Regions from separate parts of the Flavobacterium chungnamense genome, predicted to be linked through region 2. Evidence: riboswitches for the same ligand, from Rfam matches in the RefSeq annotation. Region 2 holds a riboswitch; the other holds the start of a gene.
The links. Region 2 has a riboswitch for S-adenosylmethionine ahead of ABD771_RS03080 (homocysteine S-methyltransferase family protein). Riboswitches for the same ligand answer to the same signal wherever they lie in the genome.
Positions count from the first base shown of each region.

Region 1: linked by a shared signal. The riboswitch ahead of ABD771_RS10170 (hypothetical protein) and the one ahead of ABD771_RS03080 (homocysteine S-methyltransferase family protein) in region 2 are both predicted to bind S-adenosylmethionine.

Region 1 covers NZ_BAABCS010000018.1:117,781-126,829, forward strand. The annotation lists gene ABD771_RS10145 (hypothetical protein) at 1-286, opposite strand, end outside; gene ABD771_RS10150 (DUF3293 domain-containing protein) at 290-706, opposite strand; gene ABD771_RS10155 (N-formylglutamate amidohydrolase) at 769-1,512, opposite strand; gene ABD771_RS10160 (PP2C family protein-serine/threonine phosphatase) at 1,570-2,289, opposite strand; gene ABD771_RS10165 (hypothetical protein) at 2,420-2,866, opposite strand; gene ABD771_RS10170 (hypothetical protein) at 2,869-3,231, opposite strand; SAM-I-IV-variant riboswitch at 3,294-3,388, opposite strand; SAM-I-IV-variant riboswitch at 3,538-3,633, shown strand; gene ABD771_RS10175 (hypothetical protein) at 3,694-4,008, shown strand; SAM-I-IV-variant riboswitch at 4,004-4,099, shown strand; gene ABD771_RS10180 (hypothetical protein) at 4,307-4,732, shown strand; partial or broken gene ABD771_RS10185 (Sir2 family NAD-dependent protein deacetylase) at 4,941-5,198, shown strand; tRNA gene ABD771_RS10190 (tRNA-Ser) at 5,348-5,432, opposite strand; gene ribB (3,4-dihydroxy-2-butanone-4-phosphate synthase) at 5,591-6,721, opposite strand; partial or broken gene ABD771_RS10200 (LptF/LptG family permease) at 7,092-8,513, opposite strand; gene lolA1 (outer membrane lipoprotein periplasmic chaperone LolA1) at 8,519-9,049, opposite strand, start outside.
Region 2 covers NZ_BAABCS010000004.1:179,186-188,234, forward strand. The annotation lists gene metH (methionine synthase) at 1-1,087, opposite strand, end outside; gene ABD771_RS03080 (homocysteine S-methyltransferase family protein) at 1,087-2,076, opposite strand; SAM riboswitch class I at 2,149-2,255, opposite strand; gene ABD771_RS03085 (T9SS-dependent choice-of-anchor J family protein) at 2,407-3,336, opposite strand; gene metK (methionine adenosyltransferase) at 3,561-4,847, shown strand; gene ABD771_RS03095 (hypothetical protein) at 4,904-7,144, opposite strand; gene ABD771_RS03100 (carboxypeptidase-like regulatory domain-containing protein) at 7,302-9,049, opposite strand, start outside.

The sequences.
Region 1 (9,049 bases), on a different contig from region 2:
TTAAATGATGTATAAGCACGCTGTATTTAATTTGATTTTTTTTAAGGGTAAAGTAATCAACATCTTCTTCAAAGTTCAGTTTCATATAATTGTCCAACGATAATTGACTAACTTTATTTTGAATTTCTCTGATACTTACTCCTTTTGTAGTTATTCCTAATAAATTAATTTCAGAAATAATGAGTGAATAGGAGGAAAATACGCCTACTTTTTCACCCCTTTCATTATAGTAATGAATGGAGTGGATAGCTGTTTTCTTTTTTTTATAATGGGTGTTATACAACATAGGTTACGATGCTATAGGTACTAAAGTAATTAATCTAGCAGGTTGATTTATTGTGCCATATACAATTGCGTTTTGTTGGTATTTATTCCCCAATGCAATCGCTTGCTCTTCTGAAATATTGGCTACAAAAAAACTAGGTTCTGGTGGCCAATTTCCAATAGTGTCTTTTCCTTCTGCTTCAAGTATTTTATAATCTTTCAAATCCAATTTTAATGATTCGTTTAATGCGCTATTTTCTTCGATTGGTAAAACATTAGAAAACGGATTCCAAGCGGTTATAAAGCACCAGTTTGTAATTTCATTTTCTTTTAAAAAGGTTTGTAAAGCTTCGTTTTCTTGTCCAATAAAAATTGCAATTTTGGATTGAATTATTTCATAACAAGTAGCTTTGTAAGCTTCTAATAGAGTAGTTGGTATCATAAGAGTGTACTTTAGGTTTGAATGGAAGTACAGAAATAAATAAAATTATTTTCTTATACAAATTAATACTTGTTTTTTAGCATTTTTAAAAAGTCTTGAACTACTTGCTTTATTGCTGTAAATTGTTCTGATTTTTCATTTCCTGGCTCCAGTAAATACAATCCTCTATTAATTTCTAGCATAATAGAATGTACGTTTGGATTTTTTTGATAAAAAGCCATTGGTACTATGGTACCACTATATGGCCAGTCTACTCCTAAACTATATCCTTTTTCTTCAAAAAATGCAACGGAAGCATCGATGAGGAATTGTGGCGTATGAAAAGGGTCAATCCCAATATTAAAATCAGGACGTTGAGGAGATTGATTTAAATCGCGAGTAACGGGTGTCGAAGGATAAGAGTGGCAATCAACGATTAAACAGGTTCCGTTTTTTTCCAATTCGTTAGAAACCGCAAAAGTAAATTCATTATGATGCTTCCAATAGTACTCTTGCATGATACTATTTCTTAGATTTGGTGTAACTTCTCTCATTAATTCACCTGAATCAAAATGCGTATAAACAGCACCCATTCCATATTTTGACATTACTTCATCAGCATCATTTTCAAATCGTTCTACGTCGCAAAATATTCTAGAAAATGGAGCTTTAATCAGGATATCCGATGACGAGAAAAACAATTCGTCGGTGTACCAATCGGTTAATTTTAATTGTTCCTTTTCAATTTTTAATTGGTCGTTGATATAACCATCATAGAAAGGTATAACAACAGAAGCATGTGGTATATGTAAGAGTAATTTTTTCATTTTGATTTAGTTAAATTGATTTTGTGATTGATAGTAACTGATTTACTGATATTTTTTTTAATTTTCATTTATTCCAATCTGATAAAGAATAGCCGAATAATTATCAATAGAAAATTGTGCACATTGTTGGTTGATGGTCGTTATGATTTCAGTGCATGAATCATTAGATTTAAACAGTGCCATTAAATCATCTTCAATGAAAGCTTCTAATACGCCATCTGAAATCAGTAAAAAATAATCATTTTCTTGAAGGTCTGTTACTATATGACAATCTAGTGGAGTAGGAGGTTGGTTCCCATTTATGATTCGTGTAACTTGATTTTTATTGGGATGAAAATACTGTTCTAGTGTTGTGATTTCACCTTTATCAATAGCTTCGTTAACCCATGTATGCCCTTTTGTTTTATAGTTGCAATGTCCATTTCTGATATGGTAAACTAAGCTATCGCCAATCCAAGCAATTTGTATTGACTTGGTTGTCAATCGAGTCAAAGCAATAGTGCTAGCCATTAGCATCATGGATGAATTTTTCTTCTTAAATTGTATAATTGCATCCGCTATTGTAACTTCTAAATTCGATAATTCGAAATTAGGATTGTTTTTATAAAAGTTATTTACAGTTGCTGCCACTAATTTTGAAGCAACTTGACCATTCCCATTTCCTCCCACGCCATCACAAATCAGGTAAAGTGCTTCTTTTTCAAATACTATAGTATCTTCATTTACAGCACATTGTCCTTTTTCGGTTAAATAAGCTTCTGATTTGATGTATATCATTATTATTAATGTTTTTTAGTTAGAAATGAGAATGATGGTTGCTTTTTTGTTCTTTGACTTTATTGTTTTTGAAATATTGTTTAACCTTAAATTCTTTGATTTTACATAAGCATTTGTTTTAAGTTACTAATTATAAATAATGTTGCACATTCATACCAATCACTTTGTTGTCTTGTGTAAGTAATGTACCACCACCTGGAATATTGGTACTAAATTGGATACCCTCTTCATCAAAATAATAAGATGTTTCAGGACCTTCCACCAAGCACATTTTGATGGGTTTAGCTTTCTCTGCTTCGATTTTGTTTTTAATCCATAAACAATGTTCAATAATTTTTTCATGAAGCGGTGCGGAATACTCTTGTTCGAAATCTTTTATCTCTTGTTCAGAAATACCATTGATATGGGTGCCTGGATAATTAATAAAATCATTGTTTTTATTAAAATGGATTGGAATTTGCATAAATAAAGCATAGCCCACTTTTAGTATTACATAAGGGAACTTGCCATAACCATCTTTAAACATTTTATGTTCGTGCCAATTTTCGTTTTCTTTATTTTTTGAATTAGTATCCATAACTAAACAAATAAATTAATATGTGTTACCTCATTTAACTTAAAACTAATCGGAAGAGGTAATAAAAGAATCTTTTTGTACTGAGTCGTAATGGAAAACTGCATTTCAGATTCGTTACAATTAAATGCGGCTCCTTTAAATAGAATCCCATCATCTTCTTGATTAAAATACAACAAAACATAGGGATACATTTTGGTAAGTTCAAGTAAAGTATTTACCTGTTGGTGTTCTAATTCAATAAATAAAGGCAAATTACCTTCTTTAAGTTCGTGCACTTTTAAAAAAGTGTCCTCCGTTTTTTTGACCACACCCTCAATTTGAAGGGAAGTGTGGTCATTAAAAAAAACGTACAATACATTTTTCATACAAATAATGATTAAGTTAAACTATCGTTACTTGTATTTCGAAAATAAGGTTTGTCTGGGTAAACTTACGTTTATTTTGACCGGACGGGCCCGTATTGTTTTACCACCGTGGTGTCTACACTCGGTTGGTACCCTAAATGGGTTCGAAATACTTTGCAGAGATATTAATAAACTTTCAATCTACAAAATTTTTAACAACATTTCTATATAAATAATTTTAAAGTTATTGATAATTAATATTTTAAATAATTTTTATTTTATTAAAATATTTTTATTGTATGTTTCATTTTTTTTATTTAATTATGCACCCAGCATCTGGAAGGAATTTATTTCCTGCCAACCGATCAGCTCACGACACGGTGGTTTAGTATGCGGAACAGTCGTTCAAATGTGTTGAGAAATATTATTTTTTACCGTTTTGATACGACATGACAATAAGTGTATAATTTTAATTGCTATGTTATGAATCAGTTTGCCGAACAAAGAGAGCAGTGGATTAATCAATTCAAGAGTTATTCTGATGAATCGTTAGTCAAGACTTTTAATGGAAATGTAGGCCTAAAAACTTTCGGAGTTTTACTCAGTATATACCTCAATACTTTGGAGCAAGAAATAATAAGTAGAGGTTGGGATTATTCTGAAATTATTTCAATTTGTCCGAAAACGAATACCTTACTTTCAGTCTCTTATGCATTTCCTGTTGAATTAATAGGTAATAAATTAGTGCCTATTAAAAATTACTTTTGGTTTAATAAACAAAAAGTATATATTAATTAAGCATCAAGATAATCCATTGGGTTAGCCAACCGATCAACTCACGACATGGTGGCTTAGTATGCAGAACAGTCGTTCAAATGTGTTGATAAATGCAATTTTTAGTTACATTTTTTTGGCATAACAGTAGTTTCATTTTTAATTTGTTATGTTTATGAAAACATCAGCTATCTCATTAATTGAGAAAAATAATACAGCGATAACGATATTTATGACCATTTAAATAGTTTGTAAATTCAAAAAAAAACTCAGAGGAAACATATTTTAGTAGTTTTTATATTCAAATATAAAGCATATAATAATGAAAATTAAAAAATTAAAATCCATTGGATTCAATATAACGGTCTTTTTACTACCATTCTTATTCATGGTAATTGTGAATGAAACAATTGCCCTTAAAAAGAAGGAAAAAGGCTATCGAGTTAACACGATTGAAGCAATAAATAGTAATAAAGCAGATGCCAAACAATGTACGTGGATATGTCATAATAACACGTTGTATTGTAAAAAACATCATACGAAATGGCTAAAAACCAGTTTTCCATATACCGACCCAATTTATTTTGGAACCATTCGATTACTAATGGCAACAGGTAATTATGGAGCAGCAAATATATTGCTATATGTAGTTTTCTTTCCTTTGACGATTGGAGTACTTATTATTTGGAATCGTCATTTAACTATAAAAATCGCAACTCTAAAAAAGCATAAAAATGGAAATAATTGAAAACTTAGGTGGGCAACTGTATGTGTATTGCACCGATTTTATTATTAACATGTCAAATCTAGTAGGAATATCTTATTATGAATTTAATTTCATTGTTTTTTGCATAGTGTATCCATTTCTTTTGCTGTTTTTAGGAATTAGGTTTCTTTATTTGAACTATAGCTTATATAAGTTTAAAAAATCGACACTGTAATGCAACAAACAAACCATATCGTTTTTTTTTAACCGGAGCCGTATCAGTCAAGAAAGCTGCATTAGTACCTTTCGTGATGCCAATGGCTTATGGAACAAGCACAAAATAGAAGAGGTAGCTTCACCTGAAGGTTTTGACAAGAATCCGCAATTGGTTTTAGATATTTACAATGCAAGAAGAAGACAATTAGATCAGGTAGAACCTAACGAAGCGCATCATTTGATTGCCCAATTAGAAACCAAATACAAAGTAACTGTAATTAGGCAAAATATCAAGAGTGGAATTTATAAGCTAAAAACAGCTTTAAAGGCTTGTATTCTTTGGTAAATAGATTTTAAATTGATTGTGGGCTAAATGTGGACTAGGGCTAGAAATAAAAAACCCTAACTAATTCATAATCAATTGTTAGGGTTTTAATTATGCGGAGAAAGAGGGATTCGAACCCCCGGACCTGTTACAGTCAACAGTTTTCAAGACTGCCGCATTCGACCGCTCTGCCATTTCTCCAGTAAGACGCACATACTTCCGTATTGCGGATGCAAATATAGTAACCTTTTTTTGTTTTCCAAATAGATTTTAAACAAAAAAACGATTAATTTTTATTATAAAAACTAATCGTTTCATTTTCTATACTTTAGAAATTTAAATTCTGCTTTTTTTTTGCATTAATAACCCACGTAATCTGTGATTTCTAATCCATATCCAATCATTCCTACACGTTTTGTGTGTTGCGTATTGGTGATTAATCGTATTTTAGAAATGTCAATGTCGTGCAATATTTGGGCTCCAATACCAAAATCTTTCGCATCCATTCTAATTTGTGGTGCATTAATGATTCCTTGCTCTTGTAATACTTTAAGTTCTTTCAAACGATTCAATAAATCTAAAGATTGTACTTCTTGATTTATGAAGATAACGGCACCTTTGCCTTCTTCGTTAATCAATCGGAACATATCATCCAGTTTCTTGTCGGCATTGTTGGTCAAGGTTCCTAAAATATCGTTGTTGATTTGTGTCGAATTGATACGTGTCAGAATAGAATCGCCTTTACTCCAACTTCCTTTGGTTAAAGCTACGTGAACTTGTTTATTGGTGGTTTGTAGATAAGCTCTCAATCGAAAAGTTCCAAAACGGGTTTCTATCTCAAAATCTTCTTTTTTTACAATTAAGCTATCGTGTTGCATTCTGTAAGCCACCAAAGCTTCAATGGAAACTAACTTTAAATCAAACTTCTTTGCCACTTCAACCAATTGTGGTAAACGAGCCATTGTTCCATCTTCGTTCATGATTTCAACAATAACTCCAGCCGATTTAAATCCAGCTAAACGTGCAAAATCAATTGCAGCTTCTGTATGACCAGTTCTTCTTAAAACGCCACCTTGCTTTGCAACCAACGGAAAAATATGACCAGGACGCGCTAAATCATATGGTTTTGTGTTTTCATCTACTAACGAAAGAATCGTTTTTGCTCTATCGGAAGCAGAAATTCCTGTAGTAACGCCATTGCCTTTCAAATCTACAGAAACCGTAAAAGCAGTTTCCATGTGGTCAGTATTGTTTCTAACCATCGCTTGTAAATCCAATTCTTTACAACGACTTTCGGTTAATGGTGCACAGATTAATCCACGACCATGTGTAGCCATAAAGTTAATCATCTCGGGAGTTACTTTTTCGGCAGCAGCCAAGAAATCGCCTTCATTTTCTCTATCTTCATCATCAACAACGATAATAACTTTACCCTGACGAATGTCTTCGATAGCTTCTTCTATAGTGTTGAGTTGTATATTATTTGACATGATCTTTATTAGTAGTTAATGTGTTCAAAGCTTTTTTTGTGTAAAGGTAAAGTAAACCATAAAAAGGAAAACCAGTTAATAACGAAATACCCATACCTGGTTCAATTGTTATACATTGAGCTTTGCTTATTTTTGAAACTATTTGTTGTGATTGATATATAAAATATAGTAATACTATAAGACTTAATCCAAACAAAATTGTGGTGATAATTGAATTATTCATAAACCATACTATACAGGTTATGAATGTTATAGCATAAGCGATTAGCCCAAAATTGGCATACTTTTGATGTTTTTCGATATGTGATTTAGTATCAAATAAGGCATCAATAGTTTTCGGAGTTGCAATAGTCGCATTTTCTTGTGTTTTTTTTGTGAAAAACTTTTGTAAAGGAAGTAAAACACCATCAAAACTTACCATACCTCCAATGTCATTAATAGCTCTATACGTGAGTAAAACAGCTAGAGGAGTTAATACAATCGACGACATCCAAACGCCCATAAAGGGTGTCATTCCGTCTTCTTGAGCTACTCTTTTTCCAAAAGTATTGATAAAATGGAATACAATAAAAATCGCTACTGCAAATACAATAGGTAATCCCAAACCACCTTTTCGGATGATAGAACCTAGAGGAGCACCAATAAAAAACATTAACAAGCATGAAAAGGCAATCATGTATTTATCATGTAGTGCAATCCAATGTTTGTTGATACTTTTCTGTTTAGCTTGCATTTCAAAAATGGAACTGTCAATAGAAAAAACAGTGTTTTCTATATTACTGAAGGCAATTTTTACTATCTCACTTTTCTGACTATCAGTAAGATTAGCCAATAAATTATTTGATGAAACTTTAGTTCTTACTTGTGTACTATCAGGTTGATAGAAAGTGTTTTTTATCCCAGTGCGCAAATATATATTCTCGGTATAGGAGCGAAGGTCTTTTTTATAATTGGTATTAAGTGAATCAATAGTAAATTGTAACTCACTAATATTTAGCATGGTATTGGTATTAGAAATATCTACTTCGTCCATACTTGTCTGATTCAATTTGGATAAATCAATATTTATTACATCACGTTTGAAGGTTCCTTTAGCAAATGGAATTCTAGGACGTTCTTCATATTTTTTTGGAATTATATCTTCATAATAGTTTCCGTCTGTTAAAACTAGTTTTAAAGTATTGGATGACTCACTACTTATTAGTTCACCTTTTTTAGCTTTTATAACTGTAGTGTTTCCTTCACCATTAGGAAGTTTCCTGTGAATGGTAACACCAGTTAGAAAGTTTCCTTTTTCACCTGATTTTTTATCTACTTTGATGGTATAATTTCCAACTTCACTAAATTGGCCTTCAGCAATAGCCATAGCTGGCTTAACTTGAGCAATATTTCGTCTAAAGTTAATGAATTTATATTCAGCATAAGGAATTACATTATTGGCAAAGAAAAAGGATAAAATGCTTAGTAAAATTATAAATACTGTGATGCTTCTCATGGTTCTCTGAAAAGAAATTCCAGAAGATTTCATTGCGGCAAATTCGTAGTTTTCTGCCAAGCTTCCAAAAGTCATAATAGAAGCCAATAATACAGATAAAGGTAATACTAATGGAACGATTCTTGGCATGGAGAAGAGTAAAAATTTTACGACCAAAAGGAAGTCTAAATCTTTACCAGCCAACTCTGAAATGAATAGCCAAACGGTTTGAAGTATGAATATAAAAAACAAGATTACAAATACCGTAGTAAATGTAATCAGGAATGATTTTAATAAATACTTATCTAATATTTTCACAAAAGCTAATCTAATTTATTGATGTAGTAGTTAGGATATTTACTCGCTACAAATGTAAATTGATTTTTTGACAATGGCTGATTGGTTTTGAAAGAATTAACAGTCAATGTGGTTTTTGTGCCATTTTTGCCAACTTCTATAAGGTTGTAAATGGTTTTAGTTTCAACATCAATTCCCAACAAAACCTCTTTACGTTGGTCTTTCGCGCTATTCGGAATTAATTTGATGTATTGAATTTTACGTCCTTTAATGTTTTGAGAAATATCCATAGAATATTTATAACCACTATTGAAAAACGTTAGCATTTTGGCAGGTGTAATAGCTTTATCATCTTTGTCATTTACACTTGAAATAGTAACTTCTTCATCTTCAGGATTTATAGTATAGGATTTTTTTCCGTCGTAAATTTTAGTTACGCCCATAAAATTAAGAACATACTTATTTCCTTCTAAAGTAACATTTCCCTTGCTTTCTTGGTTGATGTTTTCTTTGGCGTTATTCAAAGTGTATTTAAAATCAATAACGATGTTTTTATA
Region 2 (9,049 bases):
TAATTTCAATAACATCAATAGCTTTTTCCGAATTTAATCGCGCTTCTTCAACATCTATTTCTATGAATTCGTCGATTCCTTTTACTAAAGAGTGTGTCAATCTTTCTTGAACAGAACTATTTCTCCATTCTTGAATTGCTTTTTCATTGGTTTTGAAATCACCTTTGAAACTTTCTGCTAAATCTAATAATCTTTCTGTAGCATCATCTCTTCTGTTCAACAAAACATCTTCTACATGCTCTAATAAAATTGGATCGATTTCATCGTAAATCTCTAGCATTTCAGGATTTACAATTCCCATAGTCATACCGTTTTTGATGGCATGATAAAGAAAAGCCGAATGCATTGCTTCACGCACTTTGTCATTGCCTCTAAACGAAAATGAAACATTACTCACACCACCAGAAATGTTGGCATAAGGAAGATTTTCACGAATCCATTTGCTGGCTCTGAAAAAATCTAAAGCATTCAATTTATGTTCGTCCATTCCTGTTGCTACTGGAAAGATATTTGGGTCAAAAATGATATCTTCTGCTGGAAAATGAACCTTATCAACCAAAATGTCATAACTCCTTTTGCAAATTTCGATACGTCTTTCATAGGTATCAGCTTGACCATCTTCATCAAATGCCATTACGATTACAGCTGCTCCGTATCTTTTTATCAACTTGGCATGATGTACAAAAACTTCTTTTCCTTCTTTTAAAGAAATAGAATTTACTACACCTTTTCCTTGAATGACTTTCAATCCAGCTTCGATGATTTCCCATTTGGAACTATCAATCATTACTGGAACTCTTGCAATATCTGGTTCTGCAGCAATTAAATTCAAGAATTTGGTCATAGCATAAACGCCATCCAACATTCCTTCGTCCATGTTGACATCTATAATTTGAGCGCCACCTTCTACTTGTTCTCTGGCAACAGAAAGTGCTTCTTCGTATTTTTCTTCTTTTATTAATCGTAAAAATTTACGTGAACCAGTGACATTGGTTCGCTCACCAACATTAACAAAATTAGTTTCAGGTGTTACGATTAAAGGTTCTAATCCTGATAATTTTAGATATTTGTTCTTTACTTCCGTCATTATATTGTTTCTAAAATTTGTCTTGGTTTGAAATCTTTGGCAACATCTGCTATTGCTTTGATATGTTCTGGTGTTGTACCACAACATCCGCCTATAATGTTTACTAAATTATCTTTTAGATATTCTTTTATAAGAGTTTGCATTTCTAATGGTGTTTGGTCGTATTGCCCGAAAGCGTTTGGTAAACCTGCGTTTGGATGTGCTGAAATATTTAATTGTGTATTCATAGCCAAACGTTGTAAATAAGGTTTTAATTGATCAGCACCAAGTGCACAATTGAATCCGATGCTTAATAATGGAATATGTGAAATGGATATTAAAAATGCTTCGACCGTTTGACCAGACAGTGTTCTACCTGATGCATCTGTAATAGTTCCTGAAACCATGACAGGAATATCAATATTTCTCTCGTCTTTTACTTCTTCGATGGCAAAAAGTGCAGCTTTGGCATTTAATGTATCAAAAATAGTTTCTACTAATAAAACATCGCAACCACCATCGATTAGAGCTTCTACTTGTTGACGATAGGCAATTTTTAAATCATCAAAAGTAACGGCACGAAATCCTGGATCGTTCACATCTGGACTCATGGATGCTGTTCTGTTTGTTGGACCTATTGAACCTGCGACAAAACGTGGTTTATCTGTAAATTCGTCGGCAACTTGTCTTGCTATTTTGGCCGATTCATAATTTAATTCGTAAACCAAATCTTCCATATGGTAGTCGGCCATTCCGATGGTAGTTCCAGAAAAAGTGTTGGTTTCAACAATATCAGCTCCTGATTGAAAATACAGACGGTGGACTTGTTTTACAGCTTCTGGCTGTGTTATTGAAAGTAAATCGTTATTTCCTTTTAAGGGATGAGGAAAATCTTTGAAACGTTCGCCACGAAAATCTTCTTCAGAAAAATTGTTGCGTTGTAACATAGTTCCCATGGCTCCATCGAGAACTAGGATTCTTTCTTTTATTGCTTGGTTTATTTTTGACATATAAATAGCACAACTTTTAAAGTTGCTGTTGTTTAATTATATGTTATCATGGAAAGTGAGAAGAAAATCTCGTGGTTATCTTTGCTTAAATTTACTTTAAACTAGAATGTAGCACCTTCTACAGTGTAGGGTTGCTAAGCTTTCATCGGGTCTATTCCCTCGGGCTTTCGTGATAACAATCAATAAGTTTATGAACACTACAAAGTAATGACATAGAAATTAGAATTACAAAAAAAACGTATAATATGTTTAAAAATATTACGATAACGATATAATTCCATAAAAAAAGGAGCTTTGCAGCTCCTTTTATCAAACATTAAAAATATTTAATTATTTTTTTATAATTTTTGATGTCCCAACACCTAAATCTGATTGTACTCTTACGAAGTATACACCAGAATTTAAGTCCGAAACATTAACTTGTAAAGCTTCTGTAGATGACCCATTAACTTGACTAACAATTCTTCCGTTAATATCTAATACTTCAACTTTTTCAATTGCAACTCCGTTTTTAGTATTTAATGTGAATACATCACTTACTGGGTTTGGTTGAATTGAAAAGTTTCCTGTAAAGAAATCTTGTGTATTAGCAGCTGGTCTATCAACTAAAAAAGTATCTAAACCAATTATATCAGAATTTGCACCTCCAGGTCCACCGTCTTCAACAAAATAACGAAATGCAAATCTAACATTTGTTAATCCAGACAATCCTGTAACAGTATAAGTATACTGACCCCATGCTGTTGGATAAGAAGTTAAATCATAATCAGGATTAACATCAACTAACAAATTAGTAAAATCTCCTAAACCAGTAGCACCTCCAGAAGGTAAAGAAGTAAACGCACCTGCAGTGCTCATTCTTAACTGTAATCTGTCAGCATACAAAGCTGCTGCATTTCTACCAATTCTAGTATAAAAAGAAACTACATCTCCATTTTGCACATCAACTGCTGGAGAAATTAACCAGTTACTAATAGTTCCTGTACCTGCTGTTGAAGAAGTTCCTGTGCTAGTGTAATTAATTAAAGCAAAAGAAGTTCCTCCTCCAGCTTGTCCACCACCTGCAAATGTTGTTGTTGGTGCAGTTGCTGGGATACTCCAAGTAGGGGCTCCAGTATATACAGGAGAGCTTTGATTGGTAACTTCCCATCCAGCGGTTAACATTGCAGCTGTTGTTCCGTTAAATCCAAAAGAGTAAACAACTTGTGATTGACCTAAAAAAGGAGCAAAACACAATAATAAAAGTAGTTTTTTCATCATAGTATGTATATTTATTAATTTTATTAAAGACAAATATATAAAAAAAAACAATTAAATATTTTTTTACTTAAAAACTTTTCTAAATTTGCAACACAAATAAATGAGGAAAAATTTGAACTGATTGCAACCTCTTAAAAAAATGCTAAAGCAGAATCCCTTCTTTAGCTTTTACTTGCAATTTTTCTTTTTTCTTCACAAAAATTAATTTTAAAATAAATTATATTATGGCTTATTTATTTACGTCAGAGTCAGTGAGTGAAGGACATCCAGACAAAGTTGCTGATCAAATTAGTGATGCGTTAATCGATAACTTTTTAGCATTTGATGCTGAATCAAAAGTAGCATGTGAAACTTTAGTTACAACTGGACAAGTAATTCTTGCTGGAGAAGTTAAATCAAATACTTACTTAGATGTTCAACAAATTGCGAGAGATGTAATCAAGAAAATTGGTTATACCAAAAGCGAATATATGTTTGATGCAGATTCTTGCGGAATACTTTCGGCAATTCACGAACAATCTGCTGACATTAATCAAGGTGTTGACCGAGCTAACAAAGAAGAGCAAGGTGCAGGCGACCAAGGTATGATGTTTGGTTATGCCACTAATGAGACAGAAAACTATATGCCCTTAGCATTAGATTTATCTCACGCTTTGTTGATTGAATTGGCTAATTTAAGAAGAGAAAATAATGAAATTGCTTATTTGCGTCCCGATGCTAAATCTCAAGTAACATTAGAATATTCTGATGACAATAAACCACAACGTATTGATGCTATTGTAATCTCTACTCAACACGATGATTTTATTAAACCTTTATCAAACTCTAGAGAAGACAAAGACAAGGCTAATGATGAGATGTTGGTTAAAATTAAAAGTGATTTGATTTCTATTTTAATTCCTAGAATCAAAGCAAAGTATCCTCAATATGCTCATTTATTTAATGAAAACATCACTTATCACATTAACCCAACTGGAGTTTTTGTAATTGGTGGACCACATGGAGACACTGGTTTGACAGGAAGAAAAATTATTGTTGATACTTATGGAGGAAAAGGTGCTCACGGTGGTGGTGCATTTTCAGGAAAAGATCCAAGTAAAGTTGACCGTTCAGCAGCTTATGCGACACGTCATATTGCTAAAAACTTAGTTGCAGCAGGATTATGTGATGAAGTATTAGTTCAAGTTTCTTATGCTATTGGAGTTGCAAAACCTACTTCTATTAATGTAGTAACTTATGGCACATCAAAAGTAAACATGACTGATGGGGAAATTAGCAAAGTAGTTGAAAAAGTATTTGACATGCGTCCGTACTTTATTGAACAACGTTTAAAATTAAGAAATCCAATTTATAGTGAAACTGCTGCTTACGGACATATGGGAAGAACTCCTGAAACAGTTACTAAAACGTTTCAACTTCCAAATGGAGCACCTAAAACGGTTACTGTTGAATTATTCACTTGGGAAAAATTAGATTTTGTAGATCAAGTAAAAGCTGCTTTTGGATTGTAATATTTCAAAAGAAATTATAAAAAAAACCTGACTATTTTTAGTCAGGTTTTTGGTTTTTAATAAGCTCCTGTTTTCATTTTTTCTAGAACAATCTTGTACTGTTCGGTTTGTTCCGTAGAATTATCTTTAATATTTTCAATTGCTTTTAACTCTGTTGCAATTGCTTTTTCTTTCTCACCATTTTTATAGTAAAGTTGTGCTAAAGTATCTAAATAATAGCTATTATCTTTTTCGATTTTTAAACTGGTTTCGCTCCAAAAAATAGCTTTTTTTACCCAATTCACATCTTTGTTTTTCTCTACAACTGTCCAGGCGGCTTCATTTGCATTATTTGCAAACTCATATTTAAAATCATTCCAACCAATTCCGGCTTCGTTATTTTGCTTGTAAGCATTATCTAAATTTTCAATTAAATTGGTGTTTTCTTTAACTATAGTATTAAAAAAATCTTCATACTGCACAAGAAATTCTTCAAAAAATTCTGATCTCTTTAATGCATTCATATAACTATTTTTAACTAGAAGATTGTTATTTGTAATAGTTAATAAATCTTTATATGACTTTAAAACCTTTGTTTGATATTCTTTAGAAGGATTATTACTTAAATCAGAATTCCTATCAAGAACACCTATAAGCGTATAATTTAAATTGTAATAATCATAATTGGTTGCCACTGTATCGTTAAACTTTGTGTTAGTAATAATTTTATAATGTTTATTAATATAATTTATAGATTGTAAATCGGTTGGAATTACAATTGGCTCAGATGAATTGTATAAAGCTTTATTGAATCCATCATAATTAAATTCTCTTAGAATAATATCAACGGTTGTAAAATTCACCTCTTTTTCTAACAATCTATTTTCAAGAATTTTAGACCATTTTTCTTTTAAAACATCTTGCTTAGTTTTTAGTTGATAAACATTTTTTCTTTGTCTAAAAATATCAAAACCGTAAACAGAAAATGTTGAATCGACTGCTACTTCATTAACAATAGGTTTATCTGTGATTTCTTCATTACTATGTAAAAATTCTAGTTTAGAAACTTCTAATAATTGTTTCTCAACATCTTCTAGTGTTGCCTTTTTGTTTGAAATCATTGCATCTGACTTAAGCTTAGCATTAATACCAATCAATTCCGAATAAGTGCTTGAGGAATTATAATAGGTAAAACTATCATGATAATTATCTACATTACCCGCATACAATTTTTGTCCTTCTGAATTTAAAACTAGTAGCGTTTCATTATTCAAAACTCCTAAATTCTTTAATGTTTCTTTATCTTTTTTAGAAGTAAAATAAAAAATAAATCTATCATTTTCAGGAACATACCCATCATACATGCTGTAACCAGCTTCAGATTCATAATTCTTTATGAAGGAATTAAAACTAGATAATGATGTTTTGCTATTTGGATTGTTGATTACAACTAAAAATTGATTTTTATGGGATTTTGCTTGTTTTAAAGCATCTTTTAAATTACTGTCAATTTTCAATTTAAAAATGTAAGATGGCACGTAAGAAGTATCTACAACAGCAACAGCAGTATCAACAGCAGTATCATAATTATTTATCTCTTTTTTTCCAGGATAGGTCCAATCTTTTTCAACCCGTTTTTCAATTGGTTTTTCTTTTAGAACATCCTTTTTCACATCTTTATTTAGTGAAAATTTCAAAGGAATTTTCCCTTCAGCCACGATTAACTTTTTATTAGTTTGGTCATAAAATCCTTTTAAATTAAGTCTTCCAAGATCATTTGAATAATAGGTCACTTTTATTTGAGATACATTATTAGGAATTTGATATTTTTCGATAACTGATTCTTTGTATAAATTCTCTTCAACAAAATATATGAAACTAGATTTATCTATCTCAAAACTTAATTGTTTTCTTTCATAGTCAAAATCATCTGTGATATTTAAAAGTTCCTTAATCGTTTTATATTCTATTGCAGTATCACTAGTTTTCTGAATTCCTACATAAACATTATAAAATCTATAAAATGAATTTTCTCCTAAATCGATGGTAATTTTATCAGATTTTGGATTTGGATTTGAGTATTCTAGAACAAATTTTGGCGTATCATCATAAGATGTTTTAAAATAAACTGAATCGTTTACAACCTCATAAGTTCCCGATAGTATGGATAGATGAAATTTATTGTTATCAGATAAAATCATCTTAAGCGATTCTGCTGCCGGAGTTGTCGAAGAATACTCGCCTGTTTCTAATTTATTGTTTTGTGAAAACAAACTAAAAGAGAAAACAAAAAACAAAAGTGTAACGTAATTTTTCATTTGATTTTAAATATAAATTTCAAGCATTAAAGCTACTAATAATTATAATGTACAAACTTTATTTCTAACTATTTTTAGATATTATTTTACAACATTTAATTACAAATAAAAAAGGAGCTGCCATTGACAACTCCTTTAATCTTTTAATCTAAAAATTTTACAAATTATACTTCAAAGTAAAAATTAAATATCTTGGCTGAACTGTATATTGAGATGTTCTAGTAGAGAATTGAGAAAAACTATCATCATTCAATGATTTAGTATTTAAAATATTGGTAGCAGCGATTTTATACTCCCACTTACTATCTTTTGTTTTTTGATAAATTAAACTTGCTGAAAGAAAATCGTATTCGTTTTCGACAGTTTTGTTCTTATTGTAATAATGATAGAATTCATACTCTGAAACAAAAGAAAAACTCTTTAAGAAATAATAATCCAATCTTACAAAAGGCTTATCTGTATAGAATTTAGAATTGTTATAATCATTTACTGTATAAGAATATCCTAATTCTATATTTGGTAAATTTTTATAATTTGTTGATGCTGTTAACGTATGAACTTGAGTAAAACTATCTGCACTTGCAAAAACCCCATTTTGCTGGTTATTAAACTTTGACCAATTTAATCTAGTATTGAAAGATGCTTTGTAATTTTTTAAGAAAGAACGACCATAACTACCAAAACCAGATAACGTTTCCTCTGCAAAATCTGAATTGAAAGGTGTTGAAGTTTGGTTAACACCTATAAAATTTGCTCTCGATTTTACTGCGTCAATTGTTCTAGTATAATTAATAAAACCTGTAATATTCTCAAAATTGAACATATTATACTTAAAATAACGAAGCGAATGTGATTGCTGCGTAGCATTCTCAAGCGTTCTACTTCCTCTCGACAAACTATTGTATCCATTAAGAACAAAACCTTCAGCCAGTTTATTAATATCAGTAAAGCTATTAGTTATGGCATAATTATAGGTTAGTGTTTCTGCTTTTTTAATTTGATACAATGCAAGGAAATCTGGTAATACTCTAAAGAAATTTTGAGAAAAATCTGTACCTAATTGACTGTTTGTCATATTATAGGCGTGCAAACTTACACCTGGCGTGAAGGTGAATTTCCCAGTTAAAATTTTGTAATGTAATCCTAAGAAAGCATCATTAAAATTATAATTTACTCTATTGGTATTACTTGCATCTGTCAAAATGTTTTTGGTTCCGTTGTCTAACATTTGGTAGATTGAAGAATCAAAACTTTGGTAAGAATAAGTATTTCCTAAAGTCACATTAATGTTACTTTTTGGAGTCAACATGTAGTAATAATCTAATTTTGCATCTAATTTATTGGTCTTAACAAAACGTGTTTGATTAATATCATTTCTATTTTGACCTGCTACATAACCTGCAAAACCGAAAGGTTGTGTTTGTAAATTAGCATTATAAAAAGGATCTTCATCTTGGTATAAATGCTGCATTTCTAGAGCAAAAATATTTTTATCGTTGTGCGTATAATAAAAACTCAAATTCTGGTTTACAGATTTAGGATCTTGTTTTTTTGCAGTAAGAATAGTTTCAGTATTTGACAAAGGACCAACTATAGATTGTCTTAGCAACGAATTGTCTTCATCTTGTTTAGAAAATTTTGATAAAATATCATAATCAAATTGAAATCTTGCACTTGGTTTGTAGCTAGAACTCAATTTAAAAAGTGCTAAATTACTTTTTTGATGCGCTATTTCATTTCTATTTTCTGTTGAAGCAACATTAGAAGAATTTGGCTGAAGAAAATTAGTTTGTGACTTTGTTTCTAAATCTGTTATTGATGAAGAAAGAATACCAAAACCACTTAAAGTCCATGCTTTTGTTGGATTGTATGAAAAGTTTGTGGCTCCAAATTGAGTTTCAATTT